One region of the Streptomyces sp. NPDC058231 genome, then DNA from elsewhere that is predicted to be linked to it. Evidence: riboswitches for the same ligand, from Rfam matches in the RefSeq annotation. Region 1 holds a riboswitch; each other region holds the start of a gene.

Region 1 (4,581 bases):
TCGAAGCCGCGCTGGTCCTGTCCTCCGGTTACGCGGCCAATCTCGCCGCGCTCACCGCGCTCACCGGCCGCGGCTCCTTGATCGTCTCCGACGCGGGCAATCACGCCTCCATCGTCGACGGCTGCCGGCTCTCCAGGGCCTCGACGGCCGTCGTTCCGCACGCCGACCCCGAGGCCGTCGCCAAGGAACTGCGCGCGCACCGAGGGCGCGCCCTGGCCGTCACCGACTCGGTCTTCTCCGTCGACGGCGACGCCGCACCGCTGCCGGAACTGGCCGATGTCTGCCGGGCCGGCGGCGCCGCGCTGCTCGTCGACGACGCGCACGGGCTGGGTGTGCTCGGGGAGGGCGGGCGCGGCGCGCTCGCCGCTGCCGGTCTCGCGGGCGGCGACGGAGTCGTCACCACGCTCACTCTTTCCAAGTCCCTGGGCAGTCAGGGCGGCGCGGTGCTCGGTCCGGCCCGGGTGATCGACCATCTGGTCAACACGGCCCGCACGTTCATCTTCGACACCGGGCTCGCACCGGCCGCGGCCGGTGCGGCCCTCGCGAGCGTGCGACTGCTGCGCCGCGAGCCGGCCCGGGCGGGCAGGGCCCGCACGGTCGCCACCGCACTGTACGAACGGCTCACCGCCTCGGGACTGACCGCGGTGCGACCCGACGCCGCCGTCGTCTCGGTCCGGGCACCTTCCGCCGACGCTGCACTGCGCTGGGCGGCCGACTGCCGCACGGACGGTCTGGCGGTGGGCTGCTTCCGCCCGCCGTCGGTCCCGGACGGCGTCTCGCGGCTGCGGCTCACCGCCCGGGCCGATCTGACGGAGGAACAGGTCGCGACCGCGGTGGCGACCGTCCTGCGGGCCGCCCCGGCGGTCTGAGCCGCGCGGTCAGCCGGCCGGATCCTCGCCCAGGCCGGATACGAACGACTCCCAGGCCGTCGTGGAGAACCGCAGCGGCGGCCTGGAGAGATCCTTGGAGTCCCGCACGGCGAGACGCTCGCCACCGAGCGGCGCAGCCTCCACGCAGTTGTTCATACCCGTGCTGCGGCTGCTGCGCCGCCACCGTAACTCGTGTGGTTCGAGGCAATCGGACATCGGGCCCCCTCGGGCGGTCGGCGGTGCCTAGGCGCCGCGGTCGATCGCGGCGATCAGGTCCAACGAGTGCTCCGGCGACAGCGCGTGTGCCTGCAACGTGCGAAAGGCCGAGCTGTACGCCGCAAGGTCTTCTTTCCGCTCCAGATAGAGGCTACTCGTCAAATGGTCGAGAACGACCACATCCAGATCAGAACTGCTCGGAAATGAGAAGATGACGAATGGCCCGGTGAGGCCCATGTATCCGCCGACCGAGAACGGCAGTAACTGAAGCTGTACGTGCGGCAGTTGTGACACCCGTGCCAGATGGCGGAGCTGGTTCCGCATCACCCGCCGCCCGCCCACCTCGCGCCGCAGCACCGCCTCGTCGAGCACCGCGGTCAGCCGCAGCGGCGGATCCGTCCGCAGCACGCCCTGCCGGGCCAGCCGCACCTCCACCAGTGAGTCCAACTGGCCCGCGGGCAGCCCGTCCAGGGAGGCCCGGGTCACCGCACGCGCGTAGTCGGCGGTCTGCAACAGCCCCGGAACCACCGAGGTCTCCAGCGTGCGCGCGGTCCGGGCCTGGGACTCCAGGCTGATGAAGTCCCGGTACTGCGGCGGGATGAGACCGCGGTAGGCGTGCCACCAGCCGGTTCCCCCGCCGCCCGCGGACCCCGCGAGCATCTCCAGCAGGGTCCGCAACTGGGCGTCGTCCACACCGTAGGCGTCCAGCAGCCGACCCACGTCATCCGGCTTGACCCCACTGGTGCCGGTTTCGATGCGGCTCACCTTCGACTGGTGCCAGCCGAGCCTCTCCGCCGCGTCCCGACTGGTCAGCCCGGACGTGTGGCGCAGACTCCGCAGCTCCTCCCCGAGCTTGCGGCGGCGTACCGCGGGGCCGTACTGCATGCGCGCCTCCCTCCCTCTCGTGACGAGGGGTAAGTGTGCCGTCGTCCATGCCTCTGCGGGCCGGAGTTCACCGCATTGAGCGACAGATATATGCATATCTTTGTGGATCGCCGTCACGGGGGCGGCATCGGTGGCAATCTGGCGCGAAGCACATCCCGGACCGATCGCTGGTCGGCCCGGGCGGGAAAGGGGCGGCTCGCCATGGCAGACCAACAAGAAGCACGTGTCACTCTGCCCAGCGAGCCGGTATCGGTCTCCGCAGCACGCAGGCATGTGGCCCGGGTACTCGCGGGCTGGGGCCTGCCGGGCGACACCGAGGCCGCCGACACGATCCGGCTCATCGTCTCAGAACTCGCCACCAACGCCGTCCAGCACACCTTCGGCCAGTCGCCGACCTTCACCGTGGACCTGCGGCTGGAACGGGAGGAGCAGCTGCACCTCGGTGTGACGGACAGCCATCCCCGCTGGCCTCAGCGACCGCCCGCCGCCGTACAGCAGGACAACGGCCGGGGCATGGTGATCATCCGCTGTCTCGCCAAGGAATGCGGCGGCCGGCTCACGGTCACTCCGACCGCCGAGGGAGGCAAGACCGTCTGGATCGCGCTCCCGTGGACCGTCCCCGTCCAGGGCTGACGTCCGGAGTCCGGTAGCCGGACGGTTCGCTGCGCCGAAGTCGGCCCGAAACCGCTGCGCAGCAGCGCGCACAGCGCCGCAGCCGCCCCGCCGTACCGGTCTCCGCGGTGCACCACGGAGACCGTCCGCCGGAACGCCGTGGCTGCGCCGGCCGCGTATCGCCCGCGCCGTCGAGGGCGGCAGCGGCGCGGTGCTCGCCGCGCCGGGAGTGGCGCCGGTGACCTGACGGGTCCGCCGAGGAAAGGCGGTGGAGGGCGGAGCCCGGGGAAAGGGGGGCGGGTCAGCGGACCCTTCCGTACCAGACGCTGTTGGTCCAGATCCTCTCCAGTCGCACCACGGCACCGGTCTTCGGGGAATGCCAGATCCGGCCCCGTCCGGCGTAGATGCCCACGTGGTACACGTAGCGGCCGGAGTGGAAGAAGACCAGATCGCCGCGCTGCCGCCGCGATGCCAGGATGTGACGGGTCTTGTTGTACTGCTGCTGGGCCGTGCGCGGGAGCCACTTGCCCGCTTTCTTGAACGCGTACAGCGTCAGACCCGAACAGTCGAAACGGTGGGGGCCGGTGGCTCCGTACCGGTACGGAGAACCCTCCTTCGACGCGGCGACGTCGAGTGCCTTCGTCGCGCGCGTGGTGGCCTGGGCGTCGGCGGCGGTACCCGGGGCCAGCATGGTGCCGCCGACAGCCGCCAGCGTCAGAACCGTGGCCGTACCGGCCCGGGAGATCAGAGACGGGACATGAACCTGCGCAGTCATGCGCAACCCTTCGTCAGCCGCCTGTGAAGGATGACCTGTCGGGTTCGGGCTGGCGAAGTTGCCCGGCCGCACAAGGCGGCTTCACCCCGAGGGACGACCGGATGTCCGGTCGGCCCGTTGCGCTCGGGTCCTCCACTCCTGCCGATCCACTTCTGTCGACCAGGCATCCGGACGGCGGCAGGACTCGGCGTCCGCCCGGACCGCCCCGCCGCGGTGGCGGGGGCTTGTCGTCCCAGGGATCTTGACTCACCGACTGCCGGATTTCCGAGATGAAACAGCCATTTGTGAAGCTGCCCACGACTGGCCCGTTCGGGTGGACAGAGCGGTGCTCCGGGGTTGTGCGGCCGCCCTCGACGAGTCCCGCACCAGGGGCGGAACAGAAGATTCCGCTTACTGTCCACGCCGAAAGCGCAAGTCGGGCCGTCCCTCTCGCGGGGGATTCCCTGAGCCGAACGAGCGAGGAATTCTGGTCAGCCCGCCGGGCGTGTCGATCGGATAAATATGATCAACTCGGCGGGTCCGGGGGCATGGTGATACGTCCGGCCCGGCGTTCCCCGTCCAACACGCGCAGTGCCCGCGTCAGCGTCGTGGCGTGGATCTGCGCTTCGCCGCGCTCGTGCATGCGCGCGAGCGCGTCCCGGAGCGCGCCCGCTCGCGAGGCCAGCGCCTGCGCCGCCCGCAACGCGCCGTAGGTGTCGTTGTTGCGGGCGGGGTTGATCCGGCCCAGCTGGTCGAGGACTTCCAGATAGCAGTCGATGAACTCGCCCTCGGCGCGCGTCAGTGCGGGCAGCGGCGGGAACGGGGGTGGCTGCAACGGCGGTTCACCTCCCGCCGCTCGGCCGGGTAGAAGTCCCGCGGCTCTCCAGGACGTGGTCCACCAGCCCGAACGCCTTGGCGCCCGCGGCGTCGAGGATGAGATCGCGTTCGATGTCCTGCGCGATCCGCTCGGCGGTGTGTCCCGTGTGACGGGCGAGCATACCGGTCAGCAGCTCGCGGACGCGGGTGAGTTCCCGCGCCTGGATCTCCAGGTCGGACGGCTGGCCGTGCACCGGCTCCGCGAGCTCGGGCTGCTGGACGACGACCCTGGCCCCGGGCAGGGCGTGCCGCCGGCCGGGAGCACCCGCCGCAAGGAGGACTGCCGCGCCGGAACCTGCCTGGCCGAGACAGAAGGTCTCCACCTCGCAGGTGAGGTACTCCATCGTGTCGTAGACGGCGGCCATGGGA
Region 2 (4,581 bases), on a different contig from region 1:
GGTTCCGGATCAGTTCGCGGAGCGGAACCGCGGGAACGCGGAGCGGCCCGCGTACACCGCCGCGTCGTCGAGGATCTCCTCGATGCGCAGCAGCTGGTTGTACTTGGCGACGCGGTCCGAACGGGCCGGGGCACCGGTCTTGATCTGGCCGCAGTTCACCGCGACGGCCAGGTCGGCGATGGTGACGTCCTCGGTCTCGCCGGAGCGGTGGGACATCATGCACTTGAAGCCGTTGCGCTGGGCCAGCTCGACGGCGTCGAGGGTCTCGGTCAGCGAACCGATCTGGTTGACCTTGACGAGCAGGGCGTTGGCGGAGCCCTCCTCGATGCCACGGGCCAGGCGCTCGGGGTTGGTGACGAAGAGGTCGTCGCCGACGATCTGCACCTTGGCGCCGAGCTTGTCGGTGATGACCTTCCAGCCGGCCCAGTCGTCCTCGTACAGCGGGTCCTCGATGGAGACCAGCGGGTACGCGGAGACGAGCTCCTCGTAGTACTCGGTCATCTCGGCGGCCGAGCGGGACTTGCCCTCGAACTCGTACTTGCCGTCCTTGTAGAACTCGGACGCGGCGACGTCGAGCGCGAGCGCGATGTCCTTGCCCGGGACGTAGCCGGCTTCCTTGATGGCCTCGACGATGAGGTCCAGGGCGGCGCGGTTCGACTCCAGGTTCGGCGCGAAGCCGCCCTCGTCGCCGAGACCGGTCGACAGGCCCTTGGTCTTCAGGACCTTCTTCAGCGTGTGGTAGACCTCCGCGCCCCAGCGCAGGGCCTCGGAGAAGGACTCCGCGCCGATCGGGGCGATCATGAACTCCTGGATGTCCACGTTGGAGTCGGCGTGCGACCCACCGTTGAGGATGTTCATCATCGGGACGGGCAGCAGGTGCGCGTTCGGGCCACCGAGGTAGCGGAACAGCGGCAGGTCCGATGCCTCGGAGGCGGCGTGCGCGACGGCCAGCGAGACGCCGAGGATGGCGTTGGCGCCGAGCGAGCCCTTGTTCTCGGTGGCGTCCAGGTCGAACATGGCCTGGTCGATCAGCCGCTGCTCGGTCGCGTCGTAACCGACGAGCTCCGGGCCGATCTGCTCGATCACGGCGAGGACGGCCTTCTCGACGCCCTTGCCCTGGTAGCGGTTGGGGTCACCGTCGCGAAGCTCAATGGCCTCGAACGCACCGGTGGAGGCGCCGGACGGGACGGCAGCACGGCCCGTGCTGCCGTCGTCGAGGCCAACCTCGACCTCGACCGTGGGGTTTCCGCGGGAGTCGAGGATTTCCCGGGCTACGACGACGTCGATGGACGGCACGAGGCATCTCCTTCTGGGATATGACGCTGGTTGTGCAGGGTCACTTTGGCCTTGCGACAAGAGCCTAACCGGCTGGGCCGCCCGGGCCCGCCGCCCGCCCGCCTCCTGGGACGAAAAAGGACCCAAGGGCACCCATAGCGGGGCAGAGTTCCAGAAATCTACTGACTGGTAACTACAAGCATTGAACGGTGAACACGTAAACCCCGACCCGGCGCGTACGGGGGAATCCGCGCCGGGTCGGGGTGCTCGGGGAGGAGAGCACCGCGGGCGCACGCCGTCGCGGAACGCCCGTACCGCTACGTCCTACTTCGTCAGGTGGAGCTGCTGACCCGGGAAGATCAGGTCGGCGTCCTTGACGATGTCCTTGTTCAGCTTGAACAGCTGCTTCCAGCCGCCCTTCACGCCGTGCTGCGCGGCGATCCGGCTGAGCGAGTCGCCGGACTTCACCTTGTACTCGCCGTCACCCTTGGCGACCTTCTCGCCGGTCGGCGTGGTGACGGTCTTCTTGGCCTCCGCCTCGGGGGCGGTGCCGCGGTCCGAGCGGGAGGCGGCGGGGGCCTCGGCGTGCTCGGCAGGCTTCGACTCCTGCGCCGGGGCGCTCTGCTGCGCGGTGGAGCCGGTGTCGACGCCCGGGTCGACACCGTCGTCGGTCAGGCCGCCGGCACCGGCGCAGGACCAGGCACCCGGACCCTGCATGTCGAGGAGCTTCTCGGCGGTGGCGATCTGCTGCGCCTTGGTGGCGAGGTCGGCCCGCGCCGCGTACTGCGTACCACCGGCGGCGGCCCAGCTGGACTGCGAGAACTGCAGACCGCCGTAGTAGCCGTTGCCGGTGTTGATGGACCAGTTGCCACCGGACTCGCACTGGGCGACGGCGTCCCACGTGGCGACGGAGGCGGCGGATGCGCCGGTCGCGCCCATCAGCGGAACGGCGATGGCGGCACCGGCGACGCCGGCGAGCGTGGCGACACGGACGGCCTTGGACGGGCGGCGGTGCTTGGCCTTGCTGTTGAGCAGCATGAAAGGTCTCCTCACCGACGCCTACGAGGTGAGCTGTCGGGTTCGGGCCAAGTGAGTTGCCCGGTCGCGCGTCCTAGCGCGCGACTTCACCCCAAGCCGGCCCTGACGGTCTTCCGACCATCGGACCCGGCGGCTTACCTGGGTCCCCCGCTCCTGCCTACGGCGCTTTACGCGTCTGTTCCCTTCGACCGACGGCAGGATTCGGCGTGACGATCGACGGGGCCCGCGGTGCGAGCGGTTCCGACCGTAAACATACGCAACCCTCACATTCAAAGATGGACATAACGGACAATCAGCCCTTACGCGCATCTGATCGAATGTCGTTTTCGCAGGTGGGGGGCGATGCGGACAGACCCGGCAGACGCGACACGCCAGTTGACGCAAAGAGACCCATGTCTCACTTACGCATAAGTGGACATAGGTCCCCTAACTACCCCGGTTTTTGGGGTGTTTTTAGCAGTTGATCAGACTGCTCTCACTTCGCATTCAGATCGAGGTCAAGGCTCTGGCCAGGGAGGATGAGGTCCGGATCGTCGCCGACAGCACCCTTGTTCGCCTCGTAGAGCGCGGGCCATCCACCGGGCACCTTCTGTGCGTCAGCAATCGCCCAGAGGTTGTCGCCGGGCCGGACGGTGTACTCGCCGTCGACCACAGCGCCGGAGTCGCGCGCCTCACTGCCCCCACGGGAGGCGTGCCGACCCGACTCGCGCTCGCCGGACCCGTCCGCTCCCCGGCCCGCCTCGGAGGCCGGTGCGCCGCGGTGCTTACCGCCCACCTCGCCGCCGGAGGAACCGGAGGAGCCGGAGGAATCGGAAGAGCCGGAGCCGGACGAGCCGGAAGACTGCGCCGAATCGGATGAGTCGGACGAAGCGGACTTACTGGACGGGGTCGCGGTGGCCGAGCCGGCCTTCTTCTTGGCCGACGCCTTCTGCGAGGACGTACCGGACTCCTCGGCGGACGGCGACGACGCGTCCGCGCTCTCCGTCGGGTCCGCCGACGGCGTGATGCCCGGGTCGACGCCCGGCAGCGACCCGTCCTCGGTCAGCCCGGAGATCACCGCACAACTGGGCCAGGCCTTCGGCCCCTTGTCGTCCAGCACCTTCTCGGCGATCGCTATCTGCTGCGAGCGGCTCGCGAGGTCCGCGCGCGGTGCGTACGACTCGCCGCCGTACGACGTCCAGGTGTCCTGCGAGAACTGGAGGCCACCGTAGAAACCGTTGCCGAGGTCGGCACTCCACATGCCGCCGCTCTCGCACTCGGCGACCCGGTCCCAGGTCGTGGCGTCGGCTGCATGCGCACCGGCCGCGCCGAGCAGCGGGATGGCGATGGCCGAACCGGTCACGCCTGCGGCGACGACGATGGCGGGTGCCTGACGAGGGCGACGGTGTCTGCCGTTCGCGGAGCCCATGGGGTTGCCTTCCGTGTGACTGACAAGTGACTGGTGAGTCGAACGGTGAACCTAGCGGGACTCGAACGCGTGTCACAAGTCGATGCAGCACAGATCACGTGAAAGTCACAGAGTTGACAGTGCGTCACCTGCATCGGAACGGGGTCCGTCCCCGAACTCCACGGGGAGCGTGCGCAGTCCGCGCATGATGAGCCCGCCACGCCATCGCAAATCGGATGGTTCCACCGCAAGTCGCAGGTCCGGAAGGCGCCTCAGCAGCGTGGCCAGCGCGGCCTGTCCCTCCAGTCGGGCGAGCGGTGCTCCCAGGCAGTAGTGGATGCCGTGCCCGTATCCGAGGTGCTGATTGTCACGCCGTGCGAGATCGAGCGTGTCGGGGTCCGTGAACCGTTCCGGGTCCCGGTCTGCGGCGGCGAGCACCACCAGCACGGGGTCGCCCGCCGCGATCCGCTGCCCGCCGAGCGTCAGCGCCTCGGTGGCGAACCGCCACGTCGCCAGCTCCACCGGTCCGTCGTACCGCAGCAGTTCCTCGATGCCGGTCTCCAGCAGCCCCGTCTCCCCCGCGGCCAGCGAGTGCTGGAGCCGCTCCCGTTGCACGGGGTTGCGCAGCAGGGCGTAGACGCCGTTGCCGATGAGGTTGACGGTCGTCTCGAAACCGGCGAAGAGGAGGATGAAGGCCATCGCCGCGGCCTCGTTCTCGGTGAGGTGCTCTCCATGGTCGCTGGCCCGGATCAGCCCCGAGATCAGGTCGTCCCCCGGGTTCTCCCGCTTACGGTGGATGAGCTCGGCGAGATAGCCGCGCATCTTCTTCACCGAGCGGGCCACCCCGCCGCGCGGGCCGCCGCCGTGGCGGATCATCATGC
Region 3 (4,581 bases), on a different contig from region 1:
CAGGGGGAGCGGCCCGCCGCCGGTTTTCTCGGCGGGGTGGCCCGGCTGCCGTCCGGGTGCGGAGCGGTGGTGAAGCCGGTCACCTGGCTATGGACGCTAAACCCGGCCCTTGAGCAGGAGTCGTAATGACTGTTATTGCCTGAATTTGGCGAGGCGTTGTCGTCGAGTGACCGGGGAGATGGCGGCGGAGCCAGGCAATTCGTACCGGCGCGAGTGAAAGACCGAGGAAGCCCCACCTCGCCGGAGAGCGGTGGTATGGCCCCAGCTAGGCTGCGGTTCCATGCAGGTACTCATCAATGTCTTCGTCGCGCTGCACATCATCGGTATCGCCTCCCTCCTGGGCGGCTTCCTGACCCAGATGAAGGCGATGGGCGCGGGCACGGCCCGCTTCGTCCCGGCGATGCTGCACGGGGCACTGACCATGCTGGTCACCGGGGTCGCGCTGGTCGGCTTCAACCAGGCCGACGACCACCCGGTCAACAACATCAAGATCGGCGTGAAGCTGGCGGTCCTGGTGGTGATCCTCGCGCTGATCTACGTCAAGCGCGACGAGGAGAGGGTGGAGAAGGGCGTCTTCGCCGCGGTCGGCGGGCTGACCGTCGCCAACATCTTCATCGCGACCCTCTGGACCTGAGCCGGCCCCGTCCGTGCGTGAGCTCCTGCCCGATCCGGCAGGAGCTCACGCGTTCCGTGGGCGGACACGCCCTAGGCCGGGCGCACGCTGCCATAGATCGGCATGTAGTAGATGGACTCCTCGCGGACGTTGGCTCCCGGCTTCGGGGCGTGGATCATCATCCCGTCGCCCTTGTAGATCCCCACATGGCTGATGTCGTCGTAGAAGAAGACGAGGTCGCCCGGGCGCAGATCCGCCGTCGCTATCCGGGTACCGATCTCCACCTGGTCCCAGGTGGTCCGGGGGATGTCGACGCCCGCCGCCTTCCAGGCGGCCTGGGTCAGCCCGGAGCAGTCGTACGAGGACGGGCCGGTCGCGCCCCAGACGTAAGGCTTGCCGATCTGGGCGCGCGCGAAGGCGAGGACCTTCTCGGCCTTCGTGGTGGCGCTGCTGCCGGAACCGGTCCCGGCGCCTCCGGCGGCCTCCGTCGGCGCCTCGGCCTTCGCGGCGGCCTGCTGCCGGGCCAGCTCCGCGGCCTTGCGCCTGGCCTCCGCCTCCTTCTTGCGCTCCAGCGCCGCGAGCCGCGCCTTCTCCTCGGCGGTCAGCTTCGTCAGCAGCGTGCGGGCCTCGCCCAGTTTCCGCTGGACGTCCTGCTTGCTGGTGCGCAGCGTGTCCTGGGACTCGGTGAGCGTCTCCAGGCTCTTCACCGCCTCGGCGCGCTTCCCCGAGGCCGCTGCCTGCTGGGTGCCGAAGTCGGTGACCGCCTTCTGCTGCCGGGCGGTCATCCGTGCCATCAGCTGGTCCTGGTCGAAGTACGACTGCGGGTCGTCGGCCAGGAAGAAGGTCGCGATCGGTGCGATGGAGCCGGTGCGGTACTGCGCTGCCGCGTAACTGCCGAGCGTCCTGCGCGCCTCGTTCAGCCGGTCGGCGCGTTCGGCCACGTCCTCCAGCAGGGCGTCGACCTTGACGCGCTGCGTGGCGGAGGCCTCCTTCGCCTTGTTGTACTGCTGGGTCGCGGTGCCCGCCTGCCGGTAGAGGTCGTCGACCTTCTTCTGTACGTCCTCGATGCTGGGCCTGGGAGCGGCCGGGGCGGCCAGCGCGCTCTGGGTGGACAGCAGGGTCACACCTGCCAGCGCGGCCGTGGTGAGCCCGACGGCGGGGGTGGTGGTGCGTACCCGGCTGCGCGGTTTGCGATGCGATGCCAAAACCGGCATCTCCTTCCGTGGACCGCCTACCGGGTTAGCTGTCGGGTTCGGGCGGAACGGAAGGCTGCCCTACGGTCCCGGTGGAGGACGCGGACCGATTCACCCCGGTGATGCGTGTGGGTCCCCGGTTCCGAACTCCCGCGAGGGCGGTCCGGATTCGGCGTGGGGGCCCGCTCGGCGTGGATCGCCTCAAGGGGGTACGGGCCGCCCGATCGAGCACGCTAGCCAACCGTGGTGCTGCTGTGAAGGTTGATGTTCGATATGCCCGATACATTTTCGTGACCTTGGCGGAGCGGACGCGGCGCGGCCGGTCCGCGCCCCGGTTTTCTCACCCGGTGCGGTCACGCGCTCTCCGTACGTGCGCGTCTTCCGTCCGCGGTTTCCCATGCGGCCGCGGAGTGTCGGTGCGGCGCCCTAGACTCGTGAGGCGATGAGCAGCCTCTTTGACGACAGTTTCCTGGCCGGCCTCCAGCACTCGGAGGAAGAGCCCCCGCCGCCCCCCGAGGACTCCGCACCCGAAGCGGTGCCGGAGGATCTCTTCGCGGGCGTCTTCGACGCACCTCCGCCGCCGCGGGACGGGTACTACCGGGACGGCGCCCACCGTCCGGTCGTCGACGCCGCCGCGCTGCTCGACGGGCTGAACACCGAGCAGCGCGCCGCCGTCGTGCACGCCGGCTCACCGCTGCTCATCGTCGCCGGGGCCGGTTCCGGGAAGACCCGGGTGCTCACCCACCGCATCGCCCACCTGCTGGCCGAGCGCGGGGTGCACCCCGGCCAGATCCTGGCGATCACCTTCACCAACAAGGCCGCGGGCGAGATGAAGGAGCGCGTCGAGCAGCTCGTCGGACCGCGCGCCAACGCCATGTGGGTCATGACGTTCCACAGCGCGTGCGTGCGGATCCTGCGCCGTGAGTCGAAGCGGCTCGGCTTCACCTCGTCGTTCTCGATCTACGACGCCGCCGACTCCAAGCGGCTGATGGCCCTGGTCTGCCGCGATCTGGACCTCGACCCGAAGCGGTTCCCGCCGAAGTCGTTCACGGCCAAGGTCTCGAACCTGAAGAACGAGCTGATCGACGAGGAGACCTTCGCCGGCCAGGCCGCCGACGGCTTCGAGAAGACCCTCGCCCAGGCGTACGCGATGTACCAGGCCAGACTGCGCGAGGCCAACGCGCTGGACTTCGACGACATCATCATGACGACGGTCCATCTGCTCCAGGCGTTCCCCGATGTCGCCGAGCACTACCGCCGCCGCTTCCGGCACGTCCTGGTCGACGAGTACCAGGACACCAACCACGCGCAGTACACGCTCGTACGGGAGCTGGTGGGCCCGGCCGGCCCGGCGGACGCCCCCGCCGAGCTGTGCGTCGTGGGCGACGCCGACCAGTCGATCTACGCCTTCCGCGGCGCGACGATCCGCAACATCCTCCAGTTCGAGGAGGACTACCCGGACGCGAAGACGATCCTGCTGGAGCAGAACTACCGCTCCACGCAGACGATCCTCTCCGCGGCCAACGCGGTCATCGAACGCAACGAGAGCCGCCGCCCCAAGAACCTCTGGACCAACGCGGGCGAGGGTGCCCGGATCACCGGTTATGTGGCGGACACCGAGCACGACGAGGCGCAGTTCGTCGCCGACGAGATCGACCGGCTGACCGACGCGGGTGACGCCAGGGCGGGCGACGTCGCGATCTTCTACCGCACGAACGCGCAGTCCCGTGTCTTCGAAGAGATCTTCATCCGCGTCGGCCTGCCCTACAAGGTCGTCGGCGGTGTGCGCTTCTACGAGCGCAAGGAGGTCCGCGACATCCTGGCCTACCTCCGGGTGCTCGCCAACCCCGAGGACACCGTCCCGCTGCGCCGCATCCTGAACGTGCCCAAGCGCGGCATCGGCGACCGCGCCGAGGCGATGATCGACGCCCTGTCGATGCGCGAGAAGATCACGTTCCCGCAGGCGCTCCGTCGGGTCGACGAGGCGTACGGCATGGCAGCCCGCTCGGCCAACGCCGTCAAGCGGTTCAACACGCTGATGGAGGAGCTGCGCACGATCGTCGAATCCGGCGCGGGACCGGCCGTGGTGCTGGAGGCGGTGCTGGAGCGGACCGGCTACCTCGCCGAACTCCAGGCGTCCACGGACCCGCAGGACGAGACCCGGATCGAGAACCTCCAGGAACTCGCCGCCGTCGCCCTCGAATTCGAGCAGGAGCGGGGGGAGTCCGACGGGCCGGAGGGAGCGGCCGCGGGGACGCTCGCCGAGTTCCTGGAGAAGGTCGCGCTCGTCGCCGACTCCGATCAGATCCCCGACGAGGACGAGGACGGCTCCGGCGTCATCACGCTGATGACGCTGCACACCGCCAAGGGGCTGGAATTCCCCGTGGTGTTCCTGACGGGCATGGAGGACGGCGTCTTCCCGCACATGCGCGCGCTGGGGCAGGTCAAGGAGCTGGAGGAGGAGCGGCGCCTCGCCTACGTGGGGATCACCCGCGCCCGCGAGCGGCTCTACCTGACCCGGGCCGCGATGCGCAGTGCGTGGGGCCAGCCCTCGTACAACCCGCCGTCGCGGTTCCTGGAGGAGATCCCCGACCAGCACCTGGCGTGGAAGCGGACCGGGCCGATGGCGGCCCCGGCCGGACCGACGTCGGGGATCACCTCGTCGCTGTCCTCGTCGCGCAGCCGCTCGGGCCCCTCGGGCTTCGCGACCCGGCGTACCTCGGACAAGCCGACGGTCACGCTGGTGGTCGGGGACCGGGTCACGCACGACCAGTT

The links. A riboswitch is a leader RNA that binds a small molecule or an ion and turns the genes downstream of it on or off. The one in region 1 is predicted to bind cyclic di-AMP.
Region 2: linked by a shared signal. The riboswitch ahead of ACFVXE_RS06495 (transglycosylase family protein) and the one ahead of ACFVXE_RS09010 (C40 family peptidase) in region 1 are both predicted to bind cyclic di-AMP.
Region 3: linked by a shared signal. The riboswitch ahead of ACFVXE_RS13965 (NlpC/P60 family protein) and the one ahead of ACFVXE_RS09010 (C40 family peptidase) in region 1 are both predicted to bind cyclic di-AMP.

The regions. Positions count from the first base shown of each region.
Region 1 is NZ_JBHVWN010000009.1:18,809-23,389, forward strand. It holds gene ACFVXE_RS08990 (8-amino-7-oxononanoate synthase) at 1-869, shown strand, start outside; gene ACFVXE_RS08995 (DUF397 domain-containing protein) at 879-1,085, opposite strand; gene ACFVXE_RS09000 (helix-turn-helix domain-containing protein) at 1,113-1,970, opposite strand; gene ACFVXE_RS09005 (ATP-binding protein) at 2,172-2,603, shown strand; gene ACFVXE_RS09010 (C40 family peptidase) at 2,884-3,357, opposite strand; cyclic di-AMP (ydaO/yuaA leader) riboswitch at 3,361-3,533, opposite strand; gene ACFVXE_RS09015 (hypothetical protein) at 3,863-4,171, opposite strand; gene ACFVXE_RS09020 (ATP-dependent Clp protease proteolytic subunit) at 4,179-4,581, opposite strand, start outside.
Region 2 is NZ_JBHVWN010000006.1:121,893-126,473, reverse strand. It holds gene eno (phosphopyruvate hydratase) at 10-1,296, opposite strand; gene ACFVXE_RS06495 (transglycosylase family protein) at 1,600-2,313, opposite strand; cyclic di-AMP (ydaO/yuaA leader) riboswitch at 2,317-2,488, opposite strand; gene ACFVXE_RS06490 (transglycosylase family protein) at 2,789-3,721, opposite strand; gene ACFVXE_RS06485 (cytochrome P450) at 3,827-4,581, opposite strand, start outside.
Region 3 is NZ_JBHVWN010000015.1:116,284-120,864, forward strand. It holds gene ACFVXE_RS13960 (hypothetical protein) at 281-634, shown strand; gene ACFVXE_RS13965 (NlpC/P60 family protein) at 706-1,827, opposite strand; cyclic di-AMP (ydaO/yuaA leader) riboswitch at 1,826-1,991, opposite strand; gene pcrA (DNA helicase PcrA) at 2,249-4,581, shown strand, end outside.